DNA from 2 places in the Alkalibacillus silvisoli genome. Region 1 is predicted to be linked to the other one. Evidence: riboswitches for the same ligand, from Rfam matches in the RefSeq annotation. Region 1 holds a riboswitch; the other holds the start of a gene.
The links. Region 1 has a riboswitch for thiamine pyrophosphate ahead of tenA (thiaminase II). Riboswitches for the same ligand answer to the same signal wherever they lie in the genome.
Positions count from the first base shown of each region.

Region 2: it holds a riboswitch for thiamine pyrophosphate, as region 1 does, so the genes downstream of both, ABDZ63_RS01455 (YkoF family thiamine/hydroxymethylpyrimidine-binding protein) here and tenA (thiaminase II) in region 1, are expected to answer to the same signal.

Region 1 is NZ_BAAACZ010000010.1:5,386-12,850, forward strand. Features, by position in the region: gene thiH (2-iminoacetate synthase ThiH) at 1-885, opposite strand, end outside; gene ABDZ63_RS06985 (thiazole synthase) at 901-1,671, opposite strand; gene tenA (thiaminase II) at 1,726-2,409, opposite strand; TPP riboswitch at 2,534-2,635, opposite strand; gene ABDZ63_RS06995 (NUDIX hydrolase) at 3,125-3,568, shown strand; gene ABDZ63_RS07000 (DUF4181 domain-containing protein) at 3,637-4,050, shown strand; gene ABDZ63_RS07005 (GNAT family N-acetyltransferase) at 4,067-4,540, opposite strand; gene ABDZ63_RS07010 (protein adenylyltransferase SelO) at 4,619-6,073, opposite strand; gene sda (sporulation histidine kinase inhibitor Sda) at 6,455-6,601, shown strand; gene ABDZ63_RS07020 (AraC family transcriptional regulator) at 6,822-7,465, opposite strand, start outside.
Region 2 is NZ_BAAACZ010000003.1:139,003-146,467, reverse strand. Features, by position in the region: gene ABDZ63_RS01485 (metal-sensitive transcriptional regulator) at 1-120, opposite strand, end outside; gene ABDZ63_RS01480 (hypothetical protein) at 360-926, shown strand; gene ABDZ63_RS01475 (permease prefix domain 1-containing protein) at 943-1,590, opposite strand; gene ABDZ63_RS01470 (PadR family transcriptional regulator) at 1,580-1,930, opposite strand; gene ABDZ63_RS01465 (aldehyde dehydrogenase family protein) at 2,145-3,641, opposite strand; gene ABDZ63_RS01460 (HD domain-containing protein) at 3,657-4,301, opposite strand; TPP riboswitch at 4,382-4,486, shown strand; gene ABDZ63_RS01455 (YkoF family thiamine/hydroxymethylpyrimidine-binding protein) at 4,624-5,211, shown strand; gene ABDZ63_RS01450 (ECF transporter S component) at 5,226-5,834, shown strand; gene ABDZ63_RS01445 (ABC transporter ATP-binding protein) at 5,821-7,401, shown strand; gene ABDZ63_RS01440 (energy-coupling factor transporter transmembrane component T family protein) at 7,385-7,465, shown strand, end outside.

The DNA.
Region 1 (7,465 bases):
AGTAATGCCAGAATGTGGTTGAAATATACGATAAGCTAGCATCGCTTGAACTAAGTTCTTGTCTGTAACTTCTACTTTGGGCTGGAAACTACCTGCATTTGGCTGAATACGCGGAAATGAAACGCCTACTTCTACGTCTAAATACTTCTGCTGCAGGTATTGTGCGTGAAGTCCAGTGATATAACTTTCACGCCGCCAATCATTAAGGCCAAGTAAAGCTGCAATACTAATAGAACGCATACCCGCTTCACAACCCCGTTCTGGTGTATCTAATCGATACTTAAAGAAACGCTTAGGTCCTTTTGTGTGTAACTCTCTATAAATCTCTTCATCATAGACTTCTTGATAGACTGTTAAATTATCAATTCCACTATCGACTAATTCCTTATATTGATCCGTATCCATCGGCTGAATCTCTAACCCCACCGACGAAAAGTATTTCTTTAGCACCTTCATGCATTGCTTAATATATTTCACAGATGAATGCATCATCGATTCACCAGAAAGGATAATAATATGCTCAATCCCCATATCTCGAATAGCTTTAGCTTCCTCTTCCACTTCTGTCATCGTTAATATCCGGCGCGGGAAATCATTATCCACACTGAAACTGCAGTATTTACACGTATTAACACAGTAATCAGACACATAAAGCGGTAAAAAGAGTTGCATCGTATTACCAAAATGTTGAATTGTCAGCTGATGGGCTTTTTGTGCCATTTCTTCTAAGTAGTCGGAAGCTTTCGGTGATAATAACGCAAAGTAATCTTCCTCAGTAATTCGTTCTTTTTGCAGTGCCCGCTCTACATCATGGTGCGATACATTTTCCATCATGTTCTCTAACGGGAGGTGATTGACTTCCTCTAGTACATTATAAAAACTCATGTTAACCATCCTTTTTTACGAGTGTAAAAATCCTGTTAATGGAGATGAAGCACTAGCTTTTGCCTTCGTTGCTCCAAGCCCTGCTAAAAACCCTGAACGACCCGCCTTAACAGCTAGGTCGAAAGCTTGAGCCATTGCCACGGGATCTTTTGCTGTAGCAATCGCGGTATTAACTAGGACTGCATCTGCTCCCATCTCCATTGCCTCTGCTGCTTCAGATGGGCGTCCAATTCCGGCATCAACGACTATTGGAACATTAATTTCGTCAATCATTATTTGAATAATTTCTTTCATTTGAATGCCACGATTCGAACCAATTGGTGAACCAAGAGGCATAACCGTTGCAGCCCCAGCCTCTTCAAGTCGCTTGCCTGCCATTAAGTCAGGACTCATATACGGAAGAACGACAAAACCTTCTTCAACTAATGCCTCAGTCGCCTTTATTGTCTCTTCGTTGTCTGGCAGCAAATACTTACTATCTGAGATGACCTCGATTTTAATCCAGTTGCCCATACCAGCTGCTTTTGATAAACGAGCAATTCTAATTGCTTCCTCTGCTGTACGAGCACCAGATGTGTTAGGCATTAACGTCATATAATCTGGAATATCATTTAAAATATACTGATCATCCCCACCGAGATCAACACGTCTTACTGCTACTGTAACGACCTCTGACTGGGATTCTTCTAACGCCTCTTTCATCTTGTTATGATCAGCAAATTTTCCAGTCCCAACAAACAAACGACTATTTAATTCTTTTCCTGCAATGACTAATGAATCTTGCATCATACATTCCCCCATTCGTTAGTACATCATATTAAGCTTAAGGATTTTATAATCCTAAGATTTTAGTTTTTCAGCTTGTGCTGGCCACTCTTCTAAGGTATATGCCATTTCCCAGAAAGCTAATTCATACTGACAGCTAATCGTGAAATGCTCCTTCATTCTTTCACGATCAATCTCTGTAACCGCTTCCGCTATTTCGTCTAATCGGTTAATTTGTTCATCAACTAACTTCTTAAACCAGTCACCACCATAAGCCGCAATCCACTCTTGATAAATCGGCTCATCAGGATTGTAGTTTTGTAGCTTTTCTCCAATCTCTTGATAGATCCAATAACAAGGTAGAATAGCTGCAATGACATCACCTAAGTGACCTTGATAAGCGGCACGATATAGGTGAGATGTGTAAGCATAAGCTGTTGGTGATGGCTTGAAGTTCGCATGCTCCTCTTCTGTAATGTTTAATCTTTCTGAGAAATTACGATGAAGCTCTAACTCGGCCTCATAAGTACCTTGAGCATGAGCAGCCATTCGACTCGTTGTGTAGAAGTCGGAAGCTTTCGTACCACCTAAAGATTGAATTCTAGCAAAATGAGATAAGTAATAAGCATCTTGCATGACATAATAACGGAAGCACTTAATGGGTAAGGTCCCATCACCAATCCCTTTTATAAAAGGATGATTAAAATTCGCCTCCCAAATGTGATCTGTTTCCTTTCTTAGTACTTCTGAAAATTTCATACCAATCCCTCCAAGAAATAATTTGAATTTATTTTAAATAAAATAAAAACCACTTTCTTAGACCATGCATAAGAAAGTGGTTGACTTGGAAGGATATGGACTTATTTATAAATCATCCGATATAATCCGAGCAACTACACTTCCCTACGCTGGTACCAACCAGATCAGGTTCAAAGGGTCGGATTACTCCTCTCAGCCATTTAAAATGGCACCCCTAGCTTTGTTACTTTAATTATTTATTAAGCTGTTAAATTAATATTAACAAATTTCAGTTATTATGTTAACCATTTTTTATTATGTCATAATTAGTGATACAATTATATACAATAACTTAGGCACTTTAGAGGGGCGCTCTTACATTGACGCTTTCGCTCTTATATCAAGGTTTTCGCTCATTTACAAAAAAGTTCGCCCAATTGTGTTCTTCACTCAACACAATACAACAGCCCAAAATACAAGCATCATTCTATAACGAAGCCTATTTTTAACGCTCTGTTAAAGTCCGTTGTTGTTATTGTGATTCGCTTTCGGTGGACGCTTTCCGCGGGCACAGCTCGAGCCTCCTCGGCAGGAAAACACTGCCTGTGGGGTCTCGAGACTCGTGCTATTCCCGCAGGAGTCGCCACCTTCGCTCATCACAATACAACAACTTAGAGCAACCTTTTAAATAATCAACACCAAACTCTAACAGAGCCATTTTTAAAGGAGTCAGGTCATGAACGATTATAATAAACAAGATCAATCCGTTGTAACATTAGTTCAAGATAACGATCAATTTCTACTAATCTATCAATATCGAAAACCAATTGATTCTTTCATCGTGCAATTACCTGGTGGAGGTGTTGAACAAGGTGAAGACCTAGAACAGGCCGCTAGACGAGAACTTCTAGAAGAAACAGGATACAGGTGCGGAAGCCTTCAATACCTTGGCCAAATGCATCCAGCCCCGTGGTTAGAGAATGAAATCACTCACGTCTTTTATACAAAAGAACTTCAAGAACAAGCTACACAACAACTTGAGTCCCACGAATATATTGAAGTGTTTAAAATACCTGTAGAAAAATGTTTGCATCAAATTAAAGACTCTGAAATCACTGATCCTGAAGTTTGTTATGCTGTATTGCATTTATTATTAAAAGGCGAGTTAAACTTGAAATAACAAAACTCTTGATATTTATGTAAAGTATGGTAAGTTGATAGAAATGTTATATATACTTGGGGGGTATTATGGATTTGATTGAAGTCTTGCTAATCATACTAAGTGTGGTTATATTTATGGAAGTAATAAGTATGCTTTTAAGGAAAGCATTGAAGGTTGAAAAAGTTAAAACAGGCTTTAGATACTATAAAATCAATGAATTACACGGTAAAGTGAGTTGGGGATTAAGAATTTTAAATTTAGTTTCCTTTATCATCATCTTTTTCTATTTTTCAAATACACCGAATCCTCAGTTTTACATATTAATTGGAATAATAGTTGGCTTATCAATTATTGAAATAGTCGTTAATGCATTTTTCGAGTGGAAGCATTCCTCTACTCCCAGGCGGGCAATTGTTTCTATGGGAGAAGCGTTCATCATTTTGATTGCCGTTGCAGTTGTAATACAATTCGATCTACTTAACCCCGTTATCAATAGCTAAAAGTGAGATAGATCACCTAACCTTTAGCTATTGGTAAATTCAATATCCACTGTTCGCCAATCGGACCATCTATTCTTCTTCCTGTGTCTTGAAAACCTACATTTGAATATAATTTTTGTGCTGCGATATTTTTATGATTAACGGCTAGTACCATTTCATTACAATCCGGAAATTCTGAAGAAACAAACCCCGCTAATAATTGCATAGCTTTTAGTGCATACCCCTTCCCTTGGTCTTTCTCATTAATCGATAACGAAGTCAAAAGCATCGCATTCGGATTGTCAGTAAAGCTATTAACACGCTCTGTTTCATGTAGTAAGAAAAAGCCAACTGCATCGTTACCAGCTAATATAACGATTCGATACTGCCCTTTATCAACTGTTTCGAAAGCATGAGGAAGACTGGTGAATTTAGCCTGTTCTTCTGGTAAATAAAATTGATTCAATGCATCTAAGTGTTGTTCTGAATAATGTGTTAAAGAGATACTCAATTTTCAAGGCCCCCTTAAATCCTCTATAATCTATTTTACCATAGACACTAAAAAGCTCAGGGAGTACTCCCCTGAGCTTTAAGTGCCACAAAATGTCATATAATCATCATCTGAATCATCTGGCTTAGTATATTCCAACTGATCTTTAGTATAAGCATATGGTTTAGAAAGAACGCGCAATAGGTTCTCCACTACCGTTAAATCACCATCTTTTTCAGCCGCTTCTAACGCTTCTTCAACCCGGTGATTACGAGGAATGACAGATGGATTATGCTTTTTCATTAATTCAAGTGATTTCTCTTTTGTTTCTTCTTGTCTGTTTAACCGTTCTTGCCATTTTTGATACCACTGTGTAAATCCTTCTGTTTGAAACAGTTTAAGCTCATCAAATTCTTCAAGGGTTAGACCTCTGAACGTATTAGTAAAATCAGCCTCGTGTTCCTTCATTAGACTTAATAATTCATCGATTAACGTTTCATCTCCATCTTCGCTATTAAATATACCAAGCTTAGCGCGCATACCCTCTAACCAATCATCACGATAATAATCAATAAATTGATGGACAATTTCCTCAGCTTTCTTTACAGCTTCATCCTCATCTTCATCAATTAAAGGAAGTAAACTCTCAGCCAACCGCGCTAAGTTCCACATCGCAATTCTTGGCTGATTACCATATTTATAACGACCTTGTTCATCAATTGAACTAAAAACAGTCTCAGGGTCATAAGCATTCATAAAGGCACAAGGCCCATAATCAATTGTTTCACCACTAATCGTCATATTATCTGTATTCATCACACCATGAATAAAGCCAACTAACTGCCATTGACTAACAGCTTTCGCTTGTCGTTTCATCACTTCTTCTAATAAGAAAATATAGCGGTTTTCTACCTCTTCATAACCTGAATAATGACGTTCTAATGCATAATCAGCCAACTCACGTAAATCGTCTGTCGTTCCAAACTGACGGGCATATTGAAACGTTCCAACACGTAAATGACTATCTGCTACACGCGTTAGAATAGCACCTGGTTTGACCGTCTCACGCTTAACAGCCTCACCCGTAACCACTACAGCTAAGCTTCGGTTTGAAGGTACACCTAACGCATACATCGCTTCACTAATGACATATTCCCTTAACATAGGTCCAAGTACAGCACGACCATCTCCTCGTCTTGAATAAGGCGTCTGCCCAGAACCCTTTAACTGAACATCATAGCGTTTTCCATCAGGCGCCACTTGTTCACCTAATAAATGCGCTCGACCATCACCAAGCATTGTAAAGTGGCCAAATTGGTGACCAGCATAAGCCTGTGCTATAGGTGTAGAGTTTTCAGGTAATTTATTCCCTGAGAAAATATTCAAACCCTCTTCAGACTGTAGTGCCTGTCGATCAAGCCCTAATGAATTAGCCAAACTACCATTTAAAAAGACTATTTGCAAAGCTTCCACTGGCGTTGGCTTAACATGACTATAAAACAGTTCAGGTAACTGAGTATAAGTATGTTCTAAGTTCCATCCCATTCCTGTCATCGTATCCCTACTTTTTTGCTTTGTTAATTTTATATAAACATACTGCCACTTTTATTGTCTACTACAACCCATCGTTTATACTTCCATCAACTATAGACACTTTTCACAAAAAATGATTTAGAAAAACAATTAATCCAACAATTTGACACACCTTGCGTTATAAAGAACATTTTTTGATAATAAAATGTTAAATAAAGCACAAGTTTTGTATACAATATGTTTGAGTTCTAAACTTTTTTCAATAAATTTGATAAAAAGACTAGTAATTATACTAACATTGTGTATACTATAATTTGGGGAAAAAATGTTTCAGTAAAGAAATACTTACTACATAGAGATATACGCTTTTTTTTTTAGGATCAAATTTAGGGGGAGAAACCATTGGCAATTTTAGATGATTCAGCTTTAATCGACGCTTACAGGGAGGCGATCGAGATCAACCTTTCTAAGGACTTTATTCAATTACTAGAGAGAGAGTTAAACTATAGAGGTTTTAACCTCACAGACATTAACCCTAAATATCACTAAACCTCATGAACAGAGAGCTAGGCTAGTCCAAGCTCTTTTTTTTTATTGCACATTCACTACTTTTTACCCATTTTTAAATTACTGGTTTCAATTTTTCTAATAGGGGTATCTAATGAATATAAACATACAGTTAAAGACTGTATTCCCCTTTTTCCCATATAGGAAAAAAGCGAGAGAGTTCACCAATTAGAACCTTCTCGCTTTCTTTTTTGTCATACACTTATTGCTTTTTTACTGGAATCCAAATCTCGCTTTTGAAGTTAGGTGATGATAAATCCATCCCTTCATTCCATAAAATCTCTGGACCTTCAACTTGTTCATAATTGGCTGTTGGAAACCATTCAGAATATATCCTTCCCCAAACATCTTGTAATGCTTTAGGAAATTGCCCTTCTGCTTTAAACACAGCCCAGCTAGACTTTTGTACCGTTAACGCTGAAAATGAAGTACTAATATCCCTCGTTGTAGCAACCCCTATATAATGATCAAGTTCACCCTTCTCCTCCATTCGTCCTTCAGAAAAGTTGGTTGATGCACTAATTAACCCGCGAGGCTCAATATTCGATAAGCCTTTGAGCTCATTAATCATTTCTTCATCAAGACTTTCCCACATTGAAGCAATCTCTGGATTAACTCCTTCAAAAATAATAGGAACTCTCTTTTTCAGTCCGACAATGTTAAACTCTTCTTTCTCAACAATTCTGTATTCCATCTCATTCCCTCCTACTATTGATAATTGAAGGTTCATTGGTGGATAAGCTTTAAGAGAATGACCATTCACCCTAGCTTCTGTTGGTGTTAAACCATGTAACTTTTGAAAAGCTCTTGCGAAAGAATCAGATGAGTTATAGCCATACTTAAAAG
Region 2 (7,465 bases), on a different contig from region 1:
ATCTTCTTCGATCATTTTTTGTAAACCACGTACTTGACCTTCAATTCGTTTTAAACGGTTAAGCATTTGTTCCTTTTCATTATTGGTACGCGGAACAACTGGTGCTTCATCTTGAACCATTTTCGAATCTTGATTTTCATTTCCTGTCAATATCTACACCTCCTAAAGAGTTTCTAATTTTACTATACCCCCCTATAGTATATTTGTCAATAAATAAACTAACCTCTATATTGGAGTCAAATTAATCTTCTCTGAAATCAGGATACTACATACCCCTACCAAGTATAAAAAGTGGCACAAAACAATCATACTTGTTTAGCTTTTTCATAAAATTATTAAAGAGAAGGGGGACTAGCCTGATGACTGGTTTAATTTATTCGATCACTGTAGTAAGCCTGAACCTACTAATCTTATTTTTTGTTATGCATTATAATAAGTCTAAAGCGTTAAGCATGGAAATGATGGTACTGGTTATGGCATCTAGTATGACATTCGGTTTTGTTTATGGCTTTTTATTCGGAATAGTACTTGAACATAACTTATTATTAAGTACATTAGTGAGTTGTGGGGTAGCTGCGATCACTGGGGTATTAATGGGGGTATTTTCTGATGGAGTCGCACAAATTGAAGCGACCTTTACAGGAATTATGTCCGCTATGATGGGAGCCATGTTAGTCGTGATGTTACCCCTAAAAGAAGGATTATTTATTTTACTAATTGGATTATTACTCTTAACTGGGACTACATTTTTCATAGCAACTGCTCTCATTAAAAAGAACAACCCACACCTGACTTCAAGGCGCGAGTTGTTACTATTAGGCATAGCCTGTGCTACGATGATGATCATCTTTTTCACTTATCCTTCTGGTCAAGAGCCTGTTCATGAAGAACTAGACAATCACCATGAACACGCTTCAAACATTTAGTTAATAAGCTCTAATTTCACTCTTTTCGGCGGCGAACTTTAGTCGTTAATAATAATGCTAACAACAAGCCAAATCCAATAACAAAAAATATAGTGAAGGATGAGACTGCAATAAACATTTCACCTGTTGCTAGACCTGAAGTTAACGACACGAATATGGCAAATAATATGACCCCAACTGCAACAGCATAAAGGCCTGCGCGAATTCGTTCCATCGCATATAACCTAGCAGATTCTCTTGTTAATAGTCCATACGTAAGAATAGTACCTCCTATTACGACAAAGATACCTGTCCCTGGTATAGCAACAGCTTCAACTTCCATAAACGCTAGGCTTAATGACATAAGCAACCCAAATAAGATCAAAACAGTTCCGACAACCAAAGCTCCAGCTGCAATCCGATTTGTCATGGATGAGTACACTTGCTGTTTCGCTTGATCTTTTCCGTGTTCGCGCATATCTTCTACTAATCCACTCAAATCCCCCATTGATGCTTGCGCTTCTTGAAGCGCTTCTTCATCAGTCATACCTTCTGATTTATAATCAGTAATTCTTTCATGCATGTTGGTTACTAATTCTTGCTTTAAGTCAAACAATTGCTGACTTTCTCCGACATCTTTAAATAAATCATCAACATATTTATTAACTTGTCGATTAAGACTCATACTCATTTCCTCCCTTAATCATTTGTTCTAATACCTTTTTCGCAAATTCCCATTCTTTCTTACTTTCTTCGTAGCGAGCTACCCCTTCTTCTGTAATACGATAATATTTCCTTCGTCCACCTTGCGTTTCATCACCCCAATACGATTCAATGAAGCCCTCTTTTTGTAAGCGACGAAAAGCTGTGTATAGCGTTGCTTCTTTCAGTTCATATTGGTTGTCACTGAGCTCAATGATCTTCTTATAAATTTCATAACCATAACTATCACCTTGGCGAAGGATATTAAGAATAATGGTGGATGTGTGACCACGTATCAAATCAGTTGAAATATTACTAGCCATATCTTTTCACCTCTTTAAGTATATCTTATAACACATTACTGTGTCTGTCAAAGTAATATGTTATAAAAAATAACCACTCAAATTTAAAAGAGGTCAACATCGATCGATCTTTATGATAAATGGTCGAAATTCAATTTAAATGAGCTAAACTCAAAATAAATGAGCGAACGCCTAATTATATGGGCGTTCGCTCATTTACCATCAAAAAGAGAATTTAAAACTTATAATTTAAACTAATCATTTTCCGGTTCACCATTTCTTGAATGGCATACTTAACACCTTCATAACCATACCCAGAGTTTTTCCTACCTCCATACGGCATATGATCAAATCGTAAAGTCGGTAGGTCATTAATTAGCACTTGTCCGACATTTAACTCATGACCAAATTGCAGCGCTTGTTTCATATTATTGGTAAAAACACCTGCGTTCAAGCCATATTGACTATGATTAATTGAATTAATTGCTTCTTCACTATTTCTTACTGTATTAATAATTACGACAGGTCCGAATGCTTCTTCTTTGTAAATTTTCGCTTCACGCGGTACATCTTTTAGAATGGTTGGTTCTAACCCACCTTCAACTTGCAAAGAACCGGCTACGACTGATGCTCCTAATTGTTTCGCTTCTTCAATCCACTCTAAAAGTCGCTCTTGTGATGGTTCATCTATTAAATTCGACAAGTCTGTTGTTTCATCTAACGGATCACCATAGACTAGCTTTTCTGTCTCTTGTTTAAATAAATCAATAAATTCATCAATAATTTGTTCGTGAACATAAATGCGTTGGGTACTAATACAAACTTGACCATTATAAGAAAAGGAACCTGTTACAGCTTGTTTCGCAATGTCATCTACGCGAGTCTTTTGGCTTTGATCAATGTAGAGCGCTGAGTTATTCCCTAATTCTAACGTCACTTTTTTAAGCCCTGCTTGCGATTTAATCTCACGTCCTACCTCTGGACTTCCTGTAAAGGTCACCTTTTTAATTGCTTTACTATTAAGTAATACCTCACCTAATCTCGGTCCATCACCTGTCACAACAAGGTAAGCATCTTCAGGTAAACCGGCTTCTACTAATGCTTCACGTAGTAAGATTGCTGAGAGCGGCGTTTTTTCAGCGGGTTTGACGATGATTGCATTACCAGCAGCAATAGCTGGACCAACTTTATGAACTACTAAATTAAGTGGGAAGTTAAATGGTGTAATCGCACCAATTACGCCAATAGGTTCAAAAATTGTATAGGCATCTCTTCCTGCCCCATTTGGTGCTGCATCTAATGGAATTGATTCACCTTCAAGTTTACGAGCCTCAATCGCTGAAAATTTTAATGTTTGAACGGTTCGGTCGACTTCACCCAACGCATACTTCATCGGTTTACCTGCTTCTTTAGCCACTGTCTCAGCAAAAATACGTTTGTGACCCGATACAATTTGACTCACTTTATCTAAGATCTCTGAACGCTCAAATGCTGTCATGTACCGCACCTTTTCAAATCCATCTTCTGCTCTACTAATTGCTTGTTCCATTTGTTCTCCACGACATTCGGGAATTCTTATAATTTCCTCTTTGGTATGTGGGTTCATTAAAGCATAAGTTTCAGCCGCTTCTTCACTCAACTTTTCTATATATCCGTTATAGTTTAACATGATTCGATCACACCCTCTCTCGTATTGTTCTCTACTTTTAGTATTCCACACATTTAATGTCATTTAACTTTAGACTATTCAATTCTTCCCTTCCCATTCCCCATAAAACTGTTCTAAAAATTGATTCATAAATTGGTGACGCTGTTGTGCAATACGATAACCCTCTGATGTATTCATTAACGATTTTAGGTTAAGTAATTTTTCATAAAAGTGATTAATCGCTGTTCCTTGTTTACTCCGGTAGCGCTCTTGTGTCATGTTCAGTTCCGCTTCTTCTTCTGGATTATGGATTAAATTCCCTTTAGAGCCGGCAAAAGCAAAACACCTTGCAATGCCAATAGCCCCAATCGCATCTAACCGATCAGCATCTTGAACGACTTTCGCTTCTTTAGTTGCTAATGATTGTTGGCCATGTTTATAAGAAATCGTCTGAATGATCGTTAAAATCTGCTGTTGTTCATGCTCTGTGACGGGTTGTTCACTCAACCAGTCTTGAATTTCACTTAGACCTTTAGCCTCATCCATTACAACCTTCTCATCGGCTAAATCATGAAGTAAAGCAGCCATCGTACAGACGAACAGATCAGCACATTCAATCCGAGCAATTCTCCTCGTCATTTCAACAACACGAGAGATATGCCACCAATCATGTCCAGTCCCTTCTCGTTCTAATTTCTCTTTAACAAACTGTTTCGTTATATTGATTATAAAATCTCGGTCCATAAAACTTACCTTTCTTTTTTGGTTTACAAACGTTAATAGATTTATTATGCTATAAGTATAACAAAACTGCATACGTGAGTTACAAGCACTAGGGGAGCTACAGCGATGTGGCTGAGAAGGTGTAGGCCTGACCCTTATGACCCGATCTAGATAATACTAGCGTGGGGAAGTGTGGTGAAGCTATATGTCTAAATTCATGATTAACACAAGCTGAACTGCATTCCCCTAAGGATGCAGTTTTTTTATTGTTGGAAAAGGGAATGGTTCAGTCCATGACCTAAAAATTACAATTATTATTAATACTTTTAAGGAGGAGATTTTCATGACAAATCAATGTGGAACAAGTAGAATCGCGGGGTGTCAATTTACACTTTACCCAATGAGCGATCAGTTTGTCGATATTATTTTATCATCATTAGATGAAGTCGATAGCTCAAAAGTGTGGAAAGAAACAGATGACGTCACAACATGTGTCCGCGGAAAGATGGTACACGTTTTTGATGTGACAAAAGCGATTTTCCTTCATGCAGCTAAAACGGGTGAACATGTTGCGATGAGTGGTACGTTTTCAATCGGTTGTCCTGGTGATAACGAGGCGGACGTTTATATGGCAGAGACAGATGAACCTATGAATCTAGAAAAATCTCAAACCATTAACCAACAAGCAGGCTGTAAATTTTCATTATATCCATTAGGGCACGAAGACTATATGGATAAAATCTATCAACAAATCGACTTATCAAAAGCACGCGGTGTTAGAGTCAGTGCATCACACTATATGACGCGATTAGATGGTGATGTTAAGGATATCTTTAACGCTATTGAAGAAGCGTTTGAAAGTGTTCAAGAAGAAGTATCACACACGACTATGACGTTCACAATCTCAGCGAACAGTCCGTCAAATAAATAATTTGGAGGTTAACGATGACTAATAAATGGCACCTTAAAGAAATCGTTTTATTATCCATTTTAGGTGTAGTGTTTGCCGTAATCTACCTTCTAGCCTTTGGTATTGGTGAAGGCTTAGTTAGTATTTTAACACCGTTTGGATTAGGACCACTTGGTTATGAGTTTATTTTTGGAATCTGGTTTATCGTTTCAATTATTGCTGCCTATATTATTAGAAAACCTGGCGCTGCTTTCACTTCAGAATTGATTGCTGGTATAGTGCAGGTCTTAATTGGTAGCCCAGCAGGACCCATGTTAATCATTAGTGCAGCTATTCAAGGTTTCGGAGCTGAATTCGCATTCGCTGTAACGAAATGGCGTGACTACCGCTTACGTGTTTTAGTAGCTGCTGGTGTATCCGCGGCTGTATTCAGCTTCATGTGGCACTTCTATACTTCCGGTTTCTTCACGCTTGCTATGTGGTTAGTCGTTACGATCTTAGTCGTACGTATGATAAGCGGTGCCCTATTAGCCGGCTTATTAGGCAAGTGGATTAGCGATCAATTAGCTAAAACAGGGGTACTTCGTGGTTATGCTTTAGGAAAGGAGCTGCAAACGAAACGTGGAAAAAATGACGCAGCTTAAACCACTGATCGAAGTGAGCGGGTTCTCGTTTGATTATGAACAATTAGATGAACCGTTAATCTCAGAAGTTAGCTTCACTCTGAACGAAGGTGAAACGACGCTATTAATGGGGCCAAGTGGGTCTGGTAAATCAAGCATTTCACTTTGTTTAAACGGATTATACCCTGATGCAGTAGAAGGTGCTTCATCAGGGGACATCTTCTTTAAGGGTCAAAACATTAAGCAATTTGACAAAGGTCAGCTTAATCAACACATCGGAATTGTTTTCCAAGACCCTGAAAGCCAATTTTGTATGATTACGGTGGAAAATGAACTAGCTTTCACATTAGAGAACATCCAAACACCACGAGAGGAAATAGAAACTAAAATTGATCAAATATTAGAATCTGTCGAAATGCTAGATTACAAATACAGCAATATACATGAACTTTCAGGTGGGCAGAAACAAAAAATTGCTCTAGCATCTGTCTTGTTGTTAGAGCCAGAACTATTAATATTAGATGAACCCACCGCTAATTTAGACCCTGTTTCAAGTCTTGAGTTCATAGAATTAATCAAAACGATTAATGAAACTACCAACAAAACTGTACTCATTATTGAACACCAAGCGGATGACTGGCTATCCTTTACTGACCGCGTACTCGTCCTTAATATCAACGGACAGCTAATAGCTAATGAAGAGGCGGAAACGCTTTTTAATAGACAAAAACAGTTACTAGAAAATGAAGGGGTATTTATTCCAAAAGCATATCAAGATGAAATCACTCACCCTTCTTCTAAAGTGAACCATTCTTCTACCGAGCTTTGCTTAACCATTAATAACCTTACTTTCAAGAGAAAAAAACAAACGATATTAACTAACCTTAATATGCAATTAAATAAGGGTGAGATGGTAGCGATTGTTGGGGAAAATGGTGCGGGTAAATCGACTTTACTACAATTAATGGCGGGTATTTTAAAGCCGAAGTGTGGCGATATTACCTTTTTAAACGAGTCACTAACAAAATGGAAAGAACAGGAGCTAAGACAACATATGGGGTTTGTTTTTCAAAATCCTGAACACCAATTTATTACTGATACAGTTTATGATGAGGTTTCGTTTGGGATGAGGCTCAATGATTATGATGAAAAGGCGATTAAAGAACGAACAGATAACTTATTAAGTCATTTTCAATTAAGCAATCATAAATGGAATAACCCTTTTTCATTAAGTGGTGGCCAAAAAAGACGGCTAAGTGTTGCGACAATGTTGGATGAAACACCTGATTTACTTTTATTTGATGAACCAACTTTTGGTCAAGATGCGAAGACAACAAACGAACTGATGAATATCGTTAAAGACCTTCAATCAAGAGGAACAACAATCGTTTTTGTGACACATGATATGGATTTAGTTGATTTATATTGTGATCAAGTCTATGTCATCAATAACCACAAGCTTGCTTTTGATGGCCAACCACACAAACTGTGGGAACAAACGGAGCTAATCAAAGATGCAAGGCTACGACTACCTGTTCGTCTTGATCGCGTACAAAAGGTGGGTGAAACTTATGATCTCGTCCATTAACCCAACTGTTAAAGCTGGCACTGTCCTCATCCCGGGTGTCTTGCTTGGATTAATGTTTGATATA